2 linked regions of the Rhodopseudomonas palustris genome follow. The main gene of each other region encodes a partner of the protein of the gene in region 2 in a complex. Links are inferred from orthologs where the notes say so. Each region holds a gene or a part of one and is shown on either strand. Other genes may lie near its edges. The genes, in order: dnaG and FLL57_RS10840.

Region 1 (2,884 bases), 1.8 Mb from region 2 along the record:
CATCGACATGATGTCTTCGATCTGCTCCGGCGACGTGGTGTCGGAGGGCAGCACTTCGTTGAGCTGATCGAAGGTGACGAAGCCGCGCTTCTTGGCCTGCTTGATCATCTTCTTGACGGCCGCGTCCGACAGGTCGAGGAGCGGCGAGGGAGCGTCGACGGAGTCCTTCTCCGGCGCGTCCACCTTGTCGTCCTTGTCCTTGTCCTGCACCTGAACCGTCTTTGCCTTGCTGGCCATCCACTGCTCCTGAACGCGCTCACGGACGAGGCGTCACCGCGCCGCCATGAAAACTTGCCTGATCGGGAGAGACGCACAAAGGGCGGCGCCCACCTGCGCCACCCCTACACGATCCCGTCGCTGGTCACCCAAATTGGTCGCCCGAAGGCCTTCTACCGGAATGGCGTTAAGCCCTTACTAACCCTGTTTTTGCAGCCAATTCCCGGGATTGGCGAGTCTTTTCGACTCGTTCCACCGTCCCGGGCCTCGCGCGACCGTCTCACACGCTGCGCTGGAACCGGCCGGAGGATTCGCCGAATCCCTCGATCAGCGCCTCGGTGCCCTCGACCTGCGCCAGGCGCGCCTTGACGTCGTTCAGCCACTGCATGTTCGCCTCGCTGCCGTCGTCACCCAAGGCCAGCTCGGCATCCTTCAATTCCCTAAGTAAGGAGTGGGATTGTCGATGCAAGGCAACGAGTTGCTGCCACGTCGAAAGGACGTCCTCGCGCGCCGCCGCAGGACCGACCGCCCACACCGCCGAGGTCGTGATCGCCCGCTCAACCCTTTGCAATTGCTCGGATAAGCCTGCCTTAACCAAATCTGCGCGGAGCTTTTCGGCCTGACCGGCCGGATCGTCGCCGCGGTGGTGATGCTGGGCGAAGGCGGCGATGATCGCCGCCCGCAGCCGGTGCGCCTCCGGATGGGCGAATTCCAGCGCGGCGATTTCCTCCAGATGGTCGTCGAGCAACCAGGGATGATTGAGCAGCGAGATCAGGATCAAGGCCTCGCGGCGCGACATCGCCGAGCGCTGGCCGCGCATGATCGGGCTCGAAATCAGGTCCGGGCTGGCAATCTGGTAGGGGCCCCGGCCGAGCGTTGGCGCCGGTTGTCCCGGACGCCCGCGCGGGGCAAATCGGCCGCCCCCCTGTGGAAAACCGCCGCGCGGGGCGAACCGCCGCCCCGAATCACCGCCGCCGCCACCGCGGAAGCCGCCACCGAATCCGCCATAGCCGCCCGCGGGCGCGAACGCCGCGCGCAGACGGTCGGTGAGATCCTGGCGATAGTGCCGGCGCACGATCTCGTCGCGGATGCCGTTCGACAGCTCGTTGATCCGCGCCTCCAGCGCGGCGCGCCGCTCCGGGGTGGCGAACATCCCGCCTTCGGCCTCGCGCGCCCACAGCATGTCGGCGAGCGGCCGTGCCGCGCTGATCACTTCGTCGACCGCGAGCCGGCCGCCGGCGCGGGCGAGATCGTCGGGATCCTGTCCTTCGGGGAGCAGCGCAAAGCGCAGGCTCTTGCCGGGCTTCAGATGCGGCAGCGCCAGATCGGCGGCGCGATACGCCGCCTTCTGGCCGGCGCGGTCGCCGTCGAAGCACAGGATCGGCTCGTCGGCCATTTTCCAGAGGTGCTGAAGCTGCGCCTCGGTCAGCGCGGTGCCGAGCGGCGCGACGGTTGCGGGGAAACCAACCGTGACCAGCGCGATGACGTCGACATAGCCTTCGACCACGATCACCGAACCGCCTTCATGCGCGGCTTTGCGCGCGGGCGCGTGGTTGTAGAGGTTGTCGCCCTTGTGAAACAGCGGCGTCTCGGGCGAGTTCAGATACTTCGCTGCGACATCCTTCTCCAGCGCGCGGCCGCCGAACGCGATCACCCGGCCGCGCAGATCCAGAATCGGAAACATCACCCGGTCGCGGAACCTGTCGAACGGCACCGGAATATCAGGGCCCGCCGACAACAGTCCCGCTTCGATCATGTCGGCCACCGGCACGCCGTGCTTGCCGAGATGCTCCTTCAGCGCAAAGCGCTCGTTCGACGCATATCCGAGCCGGAACTTGACCTGTGTGCCCGGCAGAATCGCGCGGTCGGCCAGATAGCCGCGGGCGCGGGCGCCGGCGCGCGAGGCGAGATTGTCGGCGAAGTAATTAGCCGCCAGCTCCATCACGTCGTACAGCGATTTGCGGCGCAGCTCCTGGCGCGCGGATTCCTGCGTCTGCACCGGCAGCGCAACGCCGGCCATCGCCGCCAGCCGCTCGACCGCTTCGGGGAAGTCGACGCCCTCGGTCAGCATCACGAAATCGAAGATCGAGCCATTCTTGCCCGAGGAGAAGTCGAACCACGCCTGTTTCTCGTCATTGACGAAGAATGACGGCGTCTTCTCCTGCTGGAACGGCGACAGCCCCTTCCACTCCCGCCCGGCCTTCTTCAGCTTGACGCGACGGCCGACCACCTCCGACACCGACAGCCGGGCTTTCAGATCGTCGAGGAACTGCGGCGAGAAGCGCATGGGCTCGCGAGGTTGAAGGGCTTCAGGAACGGCGCGCAGCTACGGCGCCAACCGACCATCGATATAGGCTGCAGCTCAGCGTGGGATAGAGGGGCCTGACTTGTCCAAGCTATCCACCGGTCCGGGCCGTTAAAAAAGGTCCGTTCAGGCGGAAGGCCGCGTGCAAGACGACGTCCTGCTGAACCGGTAGTTGTATTTGCGTGTACCAACGCGGTTGCACACGCGTGTCATCACCTCGCAATATTTCGCATTGCGGCATGAGCAATACCCTTGTAAACCCGCGACAATTCGCAAGCGGAGCGGGTTTGATCCAGCTCATTGCTGCACCGCGCAAGCGGGATTGAACTGCCGCACCCTGCATCACGCAGGGGAGTCGGGGGA
Region 2 (9,194 bases):
GCCGAAATACACCGCGTCCGGCGGCAGCGGCGCGTTGGCCAGGGACGAAACCAGTGCGGCGGCGGCGGCGAGGTCGGCGGCGGGCTCGTTGATGCGCAGGCCGCCGGCGACGTTGAAATAGACGTCGTAGCCGCTCAGCTTGACGCCGCAATGCGCCTCCAGCACCGCCAGCACCATCGACAGCCGCGCCGAATCCCATCCGACCACCGCGCGCCGCGGGGTGCCGAGCGTCGAAGGGGCCACCAGAGCCTGTAATTCCACCAGCACCGGGCGGGTGCCTTCGATCCCGGCAAACACCGCGGTGCCCGGCGAGCCGAGATCGCGCTCCGACAGAAACAGCTCGGAGGGATTGCTGACCTCGCGCAGGCCCAGCCCGGTCATTTCGAACACGCCGATCTCGTCGGTGGGACCGAACCGGTTCTTCACCGAGCGCAGGATCCGGAACTGCTGCGATCCTTCGCCCTCGAACGACAGCACCGCGTCGACCATGTGCTCGACCACGCGGGGGCCGGCGATCTGGCCGTCCTTGGTGACGTGGCCGACCAGGATGATCGCCGCGCCGGTCTTCTTGGCGAAGCGGATCAGCGCCTGCGCCGAGGCGCGGACCTGGGTCACCGTACCCGGCGCCGACTCCACCGTGTCGGTCCACATCGTCTGAATTGAATCGATCACGATCAGCTTCGGCGTCGCGCCTTCGGACAGCGTCGCGATGATGTCTTCGACCGAGGTCTCGGCGGCGAGTTCGACAGGTGCGGAGGCGAGGCCCAGCCGTTCGGCGCGCAGCCGGACCTGCGCGATCGCTTCTTCGCCGGAGATGTACACGGTGCGATGTCCGGCCTTGGCCATCAGGCTGGTGGCCTGGGTCAGCAGCGTCGATTTGCCGATGCCGGGATCGCCGCCGACCAGCAGCACCGAGCCGCGCACGAAGCCGCCGCCGGTGACGCGGTCGAGTTCGGCCATGCCCGACGGCAGCCGCGGCGCGTCGTTGCTCTTGCCGGCCAGCGACTCCAGCTTGAACGTCCGGCCGCGGCGCTTGGCGCGGATCGACACCGGCACCGCGTTGTCGCCGGCCTCTTCGACCAGCGTATTCCACTCGCCGCACGCCTCGCATTTGCCCTGCCAGCGATTGAACGCCGCGCCGCAGTTCTGACAGACGAAGGAGGAGGTGGCTTTGGCCATCGCGTGCTCGGGTGGACCGGGGACAGATACATTCTTGATGTTCACATTTTGTTCTGTTCGTCAACGGTCCAGCAGACAGACACCGAAGTTTGTTCGAGAATGCGGTGGACTCCGGGCGCCCGCCCGGGGCGTATTTGGGGAAGTGAGGACATGAAAATCGCCATTCCAACCAAGGATTGGCTCACCATCAGCGGCCACGCCGGGCAGGCGCCGCGCTGGCTGGTCTATGATCTGGCCGGACACAGCGCCGGCGAGCCGTTGCCGGCACCGGCTCGGATCGAATTGGTGAAGGAGCAGCTTCCCCATTACTTCAAGGACGACGGCCCGCATCCGCTCGACGGAGTCGAACTGATCGTGGCCGGGAGCGCTGGCGACGGCTACGTCCGCCACATGAAGAAGCGCGGCGCCGACGTGCTGCTGACCGGCGAGACCGACCCGGCGACCGCGATCGATCTGATCATCAAGGGCGAAGATCTGCCCGATCAGAGTTTCGACATCACCACCACGCTGTGCCGATTGCGCGATCTGTTCGCGCGTCACTGAGCTTCGGGGCGCGCGGCGCCGGCGGAGGGAGCATCACCACCGCCGCAATGATCCGCCCCCGGGGACGCTTCCGGAACGGCCGCCGCTCGGCTACGTTCAATCCGCTATGCGAGACGACAGACATCGGGACTACGAGCGGCGGAAGTGGCGGCAGGTCGCCGGCCATTTCGCGATGGGCGCAGCGTTCGGGGCGCTGTTCGCGGGCATCGTGCTGTACAACAATTACTTCGGCCTGTCGGGCGTGATCGCCACCAGCGAAGCGCCGACCCTGGTGCGGATCGTCTTCGTGGTCGGTGTGTCCGGTTCGTTCGCCTTCATGGCGGCGATCACCGGATTTCTGTTTTTGGTCCACGAGGATTGAGCCGGCTGGCCGATCCGGTGACAGGCTTCGTCATCGCGAGCGCAGCGAAGCACCCAACCGACGCGGTGGACTGCGCTCGGGATCGCTTGGTCGCTGCGCTCCTCGCAATGCCGCTGAGAGTTCGTGCTTGGGACTCAGCCGGCCGAGGCGGTGGGCAGGCCGTCACCCTCGGCAGGCTTGTTCTCCGGCTTGGCGTCGCCGCCCTTGTAGATCCGGGTGTAGCGCGGTCCGAGACTGGTCAGCACTTCGTAGCCGATCGTGCCGAAGTGATGGCCGAGTTCGTCGACGGTGATGCCGTCGCCGATCAGGGTCGCCATCATGCCGCGCCGGGCGGCGTTGGCGGGCAGGTCGGTGACGTCGACCGCGAGCAGGTCCATCGAGATGCGGCCGGCGATCGGGCAGCGTTCGCCGGCGATGATCACCTCGGCGCCGCGGGTGCCGTCGCTGGAGCCGGCGGCCCGGAAATAACCGTCCGCATAACCGGCCGACAGCACCGCGATTTTGCTCGGGCGCCGTGCGCTCCAGGTCGCGCCGTAGCCGACGGTGTCGCCGCGCTCGACGCTGCGGACCTGCACGATCCGCGCCTTCAGGTCGACCACCGGCTGCATCGGATTGTCGGCTTCCGGCGTGGGATTGATGCCGTACAGCGCCGCGCCGGGGCGCACCAGATCGAACGCGAATTGCGGGCCGAGGAAGATCCCCGAAGACGCCGACAGTGACGCCGATACGCCGGTGAACTGACCGGCGATTTCGCGAAATGCGGTCACCTGCCTGGCGTTCAGCGGATGATTGACGAGATCGGCGCAGGCGAGGTGACTCATCACCAGCGTGATGCCGTGGTCGCCGGCGACGATCCGCGGCACGATGCCTTGCGCCTCGGTGATCGTCAGGCCGAGCCGGCTCATCCCGGTGTCGATGTGCAGGGCCGCGCCGCCGCGCCAGCCGGTGCGGCGGCAGAACACGTCCCATTCGGCCAGTTCGTACAGATCGCCGATCACCGGTTGGCAGTTCAGCCTGGCGAATTCGTCGCCGGAATACGGAAAGAACCCGTCGAGGACGTAGAGTGTCGCCTCCGGTGCGACCTCGCGCACTGCGCGGGCTTCGCCGAGCGTCGCCACGAAGAACGTCTTGCAGCCCGCGCCGAGCAGAGCCTTGACCACCGGGCCGGCGCCGCAGCCATAAGCGTCGCCCTTGACCACGCCGGCGCATTCCGACGGCACCGCGGTCTTTTCGAGCTTGCGCCAGTTCGCAACCAGCGCGTCGAGATCGATGGTGAGAATGCCGGAAGCGGCCGCGGTGGCCGCGGCGAACTCGGCGGCTTTTCCCGCCTCCGGTGTCAACAACTCGGCAACGGTAGCGTTCGGATCGGGGAGGATGTGCATGGCGCACCTTATGCTTTGCCTGCGGCCCGTTCAACGGCAGCCGGCGCGGCTCAGGTCCGCTCCGGCGTCAAATACGTTCCGGCAGGTGGCTGTCGTCGGTGAGATCGCTGAAGCGGGTGAACTGACCTTCGAACTGCAGATCGACGGTGCCGGTCGGACCATGACGCTGCTTGGCGATGATCACTTCGGCCTTGCCGTGGACCAGCTCCATGTCGGTCGCCCACTTCTCATGTTCGGGAGTGCCCGGCCGCGGCTCCTTGTTCTGCAGATAGTATTCTTCGCGGTACACGAACATCACCACGTCGGCGTCCTGCTCGATCGAACCTGATTCACGCAGGTCCGCGAGCTGCGGTCGCTTGTCGTCGCGGGATTCGACCTGACGCGAAAGCTGCGACAGCGCGATGACCGGGATGTTCAATTCCTTCGCCAGCGCCTTGAGGCTGGTGGTGATCTCGGTGACTTCCTGGACGCGGTTGTCGCCCTTCTTGCTCGAGCCCTGCAAGAGCTGGATGTAGTCGACCACCAGCATGTCGAGGCCCTTCTGCCGCTTCAGGCGGCGGGCGCGGGCGGTGAGCTGCGCGATCGACAGGCCGCCGGTTTCGTCGACGAACAGCGGCAGCGACTGCAACTCGATCGAAACGTCGCGGATCTTGTCGAAGTCGGCTTCCGAGATGCCGCCGCGGCGGATCTTGCTCGAGGCGATCTCGGCCTGCTCGGCGAGAATACGGGTCGCGAGCTGTTCGGCCGACATTTCGCAACTGAAGAAGCCGACGATGCCGCCGTTGACGGTCTTGGTCGAGCCGTCCGGCTGCACCTCGCCGCGATAGGCCTTGGCGACATTGTAGGCGATGTTGGTGGCCAGCGCGGTCTTGCCCATACCGGGGCGCCCTGCGAGCACGATCAAGTCGGAGTGCTGCAAGCCGCCCATCCGGGTGTCGAGGTCGCGCAGTCCGCTGGAGATGCCGGACAGCTTGCCGTCGCGCTGGAACGCCTTCGCCGCCATGTCTACGGCGGTGGTCAGCGCCTGGGAGAATTTCTGGAAACCGCCGTCGTAGCGGCCGGATTCCGCCAGCTCATACAGCCGGCGCTCGGCGTCCTCGATCTGATTGCGCGGGGCGAAGTCGACCGGAGCGTCGTAGGCGACGTTGACCATGTCGGTGCCGATGCCGATCAGATCACGGCGCAGCGACAACTCGTAGATCGTCCGCCCATAGTCCTGGGCGTTGATGATGGTGGTGGCTTCGGCGGCAAGCCGCGCCAGATACTGCGCGACCGTGAGGCCGCCGAGATCGAGATCGGCCGCCAGGAACGTCTTCAGCGTGACCGGGGTCGCGATCTTGCCGGCTCGGATGATGCTGGCCGCGGTTTCGAAGATGGTCTGATGGATCGGCTCGAAGAAATGTTTCGGCTCGAGAAAGTCCGACACCCGATAGAACGCATCGTTGTTGACCAGGATCGCGCCCAGCAGGGCCTGCTCGGCCTCGATGTTGTGGGGCGCGGTCCGGTATGCCGGCACGCCGGGTTCCGGCGCAAGCTTCAGAACGTTCGAATCGGTTGCGGCCATAGCTCTCGAATATCGGGTCGAATTTGTCGGATGCGGGGCGCGACTAAAGCGCCGATTTCGGCGGGAGCGAAAGCCGCATTCGCGCGTTATGCACCAGCGCGACAAGAGTGTGGATGACCGCTGGAGCGGCCGTACCCCGTGCTTGACGCGTTCCGGCCGCGGCGGCGGAAGGCTTGAACCTTCTGCCGTTGTCCGGCGACAGTTCAAAATGAACGGTCGAGACAGATCGAACCGCTCCGGTCGGGGATTCGTAAGAATTTTCGGCGAGGATAGCGGAAGACGCGATCATCGAGGCGCCCACATTGTGGGAAGCTCCAACAAGGTGACGCGACACAGGGCAAGAGCGTCGAGGACTCCGCAGCCGCTCGCGGATCACCTCGGATGATGGACACAGCGCAGATGGCACAGCAGTATTGCCACCACCACTCCGATCGCGATTGGCTGAACTTGCTGATCGACTCCTTCGAGCGCGCATCGGCCGAAGAGGCCGAGCACAGGTTGTCCGACAGCGCGTTGGTGTGCGCTGCGCAGGCCCATCTGGCACGGCCGCTGCCGCAAGAAGCGGATCGGGAAGGTTGCCGCCGACTGGTGAACTGCAGCTAGCGCATGATGCCGGCCGGCGCTCTTACTCGCCGGCGAGTTGCAGCCGCGGTGGACGCTCGTTTTCGATCGACGCCAGCCGCCGCTCTTCCGCAGCGATATAGTCTCGCGTGATCGGCACCACGCCCTGGCGCCGCGTGAGCTGGATCTGGAACACCATGGTGTTCTGTTTGCGAAACGACATTTCCGCAGCCGCCAGATAGAACTCCCACATCCTGACGAAACGGGCGTCGTACAGCCGCTCCGCTTCCTCGCGACGGGCCAGGAAGCGCTCGCGCCACGCCCTCAGCGTTTCGGCGTAATGCAGCCGCAGGATCTCGATGTCGCAGACCAACAATCCGGCGCGCTCGATCGCCGGCAGCACCTCCGACAGCGCGGGCAGATAGCCGCCGGGGAAGATGTACTTGGCGATCCACGGATTGGTGAAGCCGGGCCCTTCGGAGCGGCCGATCGAATGCAGCAGCATCACGCCGTCGTGCTCGAGCAATTCGGCACAGCGTCGGAAGAAGGCGTCGTAATGTGCGACGCCGACGTGCTCGAACATGCCTACGGAGACGATGCGGTCGAACGGGCCGCCGGGGACGTCGCGATAGTCCTGCAACATGAAGCGGGCCCGACCGGCAAGGCTGCGCTCGGCCGCGCGGGCGTTGGAGACCTGGAGCTGCTCCTGCGACAGCGTCACGCCGGTAACGTCTGCGCCGCAAGTCTCCGCCAGATACAGTGCCAAGCCGCCCCAGCCCGAACCGATGTCGAGTACCCGCTGCCGCGGGGCGGCGAGCAGCTTGGCGGCGATATGCCGCTTCTTGGCGAGTTGAGCGTCATCGAGGCTGGCGTCGGGCGTTTCGAAATAGCCGCAACTGTATTGCCTGTCGGAGTCCAGAAACAGCGCGTACAGCCGGCCGTCGAGATCGTAGTGACGTGCGACATTGTCGCGCGATCGGCCGCGCGGGTTGAACTGGTGCAGCGTCCTGGCCCAGTAGCGGACCAGCCCGTGAAATCTCGCCCAGTCCGGTGTCCAGTCAGGCTGATCCATTGCCACAGCGAGCAGGTCGGCGATCGTGCCGTGCTGCATCACGAGGCCGCCGTCCATGTAGATCTCGCCCAGGGCGAGCTCCGGATCGCGCAGCAGGCGACGTTGTGCCGCGGCGCTCGTCAGCCGTGCGTGCACCGGCTCTCCGGTGCCGTCTCCGCAAGTAAATGTGGTGCCGCTCGCGGTGGTGAAGACGATGGTGCCGCGTTGAATGAAGCGGCTCAGCAGCAGACGAAACAATCCGTCCATCGGCAGGCCTCGCTCTCGGGCGCCGACCCTGAGCAGCGCCTCGACTGCTACAACACTGGCCTTGCGGCTTGTTCCTGTCGCGTCGCCGCAAGCACCGCGATCGAAGTATAGTCAAGCATCGCAGGTATCATTAGTGACATGAGCGTGAGGCTGAGCTGCTGCCTCATTTCATGCACCGTGATGTTCCATCTCTGCGCTTCCAATCATCTCACAATTCGCTAAAAGGTCACCGCCGCGGCTGCGGTGATTTTTTGCATCGGAGGGCTAAATGGTAAGCCGATCGCTCAGTTCGGTAGCGGTATTGCTCGTGCTCGGGGTTGCCGTCGCACAGCCCGCCCGAGCCCAGAATTTGGAAGCGGGCAAGAGCTCGGCGCAAATCTTCTCGAGCACCTGCGCCGTCTGTCACAAGAGCCCGCGCGGGCTGCTTCGGACGGTGCCGCCGAACGCCGCAGCGTCGTTCCTCAGGCAGCACTACACCACCAGCAGCGACATGGCCGCCATGCTGGCCGGCTATCTGGTCGCCAATGGCGGCACCGATGCGCGTGGCAGGCAGGACGCCCGTCCGGAGTCGAGGGCGCGCCGGCAACGCCGGGGGGCCGAGGAAGCCGCCAGGCCCGAAGAGGTCGCTCCTCCCCAGCAAGCCGAAGAAGGAAAGAGCCAGCGTAGCCGGAACACCAAACGCCGCCCCGCGCCGCCGGTCGAAACAGAGGAGCCGGCCGCTGCGCCGGCTGCAGAAGCCGAACCCGCAGCGGCGCCTGCGCCCGAGGCCAAGACCGAGAAGAAGCGCGGCAAGGCCAAGCGTACCCGCGAGAAGCCGGCCGAGCCCGCTGCCGCAAAGCCGGACACCCCTGCGTCCGAGCCGGGCAAAGAGCCGGGTAAGGAACCGGGCAAGGAGGAGGCGGGGTCTGCGCCCAAGCCCGGTGCGACCAAGCCAGCCGCTGCGCCGGCTGCCGAGACCCCGGTGCGCTCCGATCCGGTACCCGCAGTAACCCCGGCACCGAAGGCGGCCGAACCCGAAACGCCGAAGCCTCAAACCTCCGAGCCTTCGGGGAACAAGCCACCTGAGTCGGCGGCGCCCGTGTCCGCCCCGGAACCGAAGCCGGCTCCGGCTCCTTCGCCGGCGGGGCCGCCGGCCGAGAAGTCGTCCGAGACTGTGCCGGCGCAGCCGCAGCCGTCCACCGAGTCGGCGCCGTCGACCGGCTCGACCGAGGCGCCGGCCGCGAAATAGTCCGCTCGCTTCCTGGTCGAAGATAGAAAAAGCCCGGCCTGATGCGATCAGGCCGGGCTCAGACTGCTGACAAACTCCTCGCCATTGGCGGGGAGTTTTGATTCCATGGGTGATGCTTCGCAAACCCTCACCGCAACAGACTTCGATCGAGATGGTCAGTCTCGACGGTCTGGTTCCGAAGGATCACCTGCTTCGCAAGATCGACGCGGTGATCGATTTTTCGTTCATCCACGATCGGGTCGCCGGGCTGTATTGCCCAGACAACGGCCGGCCGCCGCTCGATCCGACGCTGATGTTCAAGGCGCTGTTCATCGGCTACCTGTTCGGCATCCGCTCCGAGCGGCAGCTGGTGCGCGAGATCGAGGTCAACGTCGCCTATCGGTGGTTTCTGGGGTTGAAGCTGACCGATCCGGTGTTCGACGCCTCGACGCTCAGCCAGAACCGGCGGCGCCGCTACAACGACACTGCGGTCGCGCAGGACATCTTCGACGCGATCGTGACCCAGGCGATCGCCAAGGGGCTGGTCGATGGCACGGTGCTCTACACCGATTCCACGCATCTGAAGGCCAACGCCAACAAGAACCGCTACGACACCGCAGTGGTCGCCAAATCGCGGGCCGATTACTGGGATGATCTGGACGCCGCGATCGAGGCGGATCGCGCGGCCCACGGCAAGAAACCCCTCCCGGAGAAAGAGCGACAGCCGGTCGAGAAGGAGACCAAGGTGTCGCGGACCGATCCGGATGCCGGCTACATGGTGCGCGAAGGCAAGCCGAAGGGATTCTTCTACCTCGACCACCGCACCGTCGACGGCCGGCTCGGGATCATCACCGATACACACGCCACGCCGGCCAACGTCCACGACTCGATCGTCTATCTCGGCCGGCTCGATCGCCAACGGCAACGCTTCGGCTTTGATGTCGCCGCCGTCGGCCTCGACGCCGGCTATGCCACCTCAGGAATCGCCCACGGCCTGGAACAGCGCAACATTCCGGGCGTCATCGGCTATCGCCGGCCAACCCCGCCGCGGCCCGGCATGATGCCGAACAAGGCCTTCG

What was found.
Region 1: the proteins of FLL57_RS10840 (region 2) and dnaG are in contact, whole or in part, in a crystal structure (PDB 2R6A), measured with the Geobacillus stearothermophilus proteins. The link is inferred for Rhodopseudomonas palustris from one-to-one orthologs. Residues at the interface, in WP_033016901.1 of Geobacillus stearothermophilus: Ser13, Glu15, Ala16, Gln18, Glu91, Leu92, Asp94, Ala95, Val96, Pro97, Thr98, Ala99, Ala100, Asn101, Tyr104, Tyr105, Ile108; in WP_049624496.1 of Geobacillus stearothermophilus: Lys456, Leu457, Leu458, Pro459, Ala460, Asn463, Ala464, Leu467, Leu535, Leu536, Ile537, Ala538, Gln544, Glu545, Asp548, Tyr549, His552.

What each region holds. Positions count from the first base shown.
Region 1 is NZ_CP041387.1:574,129-577,012, reverse strand. It holds dnaG (DNA primase), read right to left. Parts: upstream 2,504-2,884; coding sequence 497-2,503; downstream 1-496. Other genes in the region: rpoD (RNA polymerase sigma factor RpoD), read right to left, coding at 1-237. UniProt on the Escherichia coli protein: RNA polymerase that catalyzes the synthesis of short RNA molecules used as primers for DNA polymerase during DNA replication.
Region 2 is NZ_CP041387.1:2,375,527-2,384,720, reverse strand. The notes cover bases 2,782-5,716. They hold FLL57_RS10840 (replicative DNA helicase), read right to left. Parts: upstream 5,030-5,716; coding sequence 3,533-5,029; downstream 2,782-3,532. Other genes in these bases: FLL57_RS10830 (SAM-dependent methyltransferase), read right to left, coding at 5,655-5,716; FLL57_RS10835 (hypothetical protein), read left to right, coding at 5,411-5,632; alr (alanine racemase), read right to left, coding at 2,782-3,465. In the rest of the region: DNA repair protein RadA, read right to left, coding at 1-1,179; FLL57_RS10855 (NifB/NifX family molybdenum-iron cluster-binding protein), read left to right, coding at 1,330-1,722; FLL57_RS10850 (hypothetical protein), read left to right, coding at 1,829-2,083; more of alr, read right to left, coding at 2,218-2,781; more of FLL57_RS10830, read right to left, coding at 5,717-6,908; FLL57_RS10825 (hypothetical protein), read left to right, coding at 7,342-8,136. UniProt on the Escherichia coli protein: The main replicative DNA helicase, it participates in initiation and elongation during chromosome replication. Travels ahead of the DNA replisome, separating dsDNA into templates for DNA synthesis.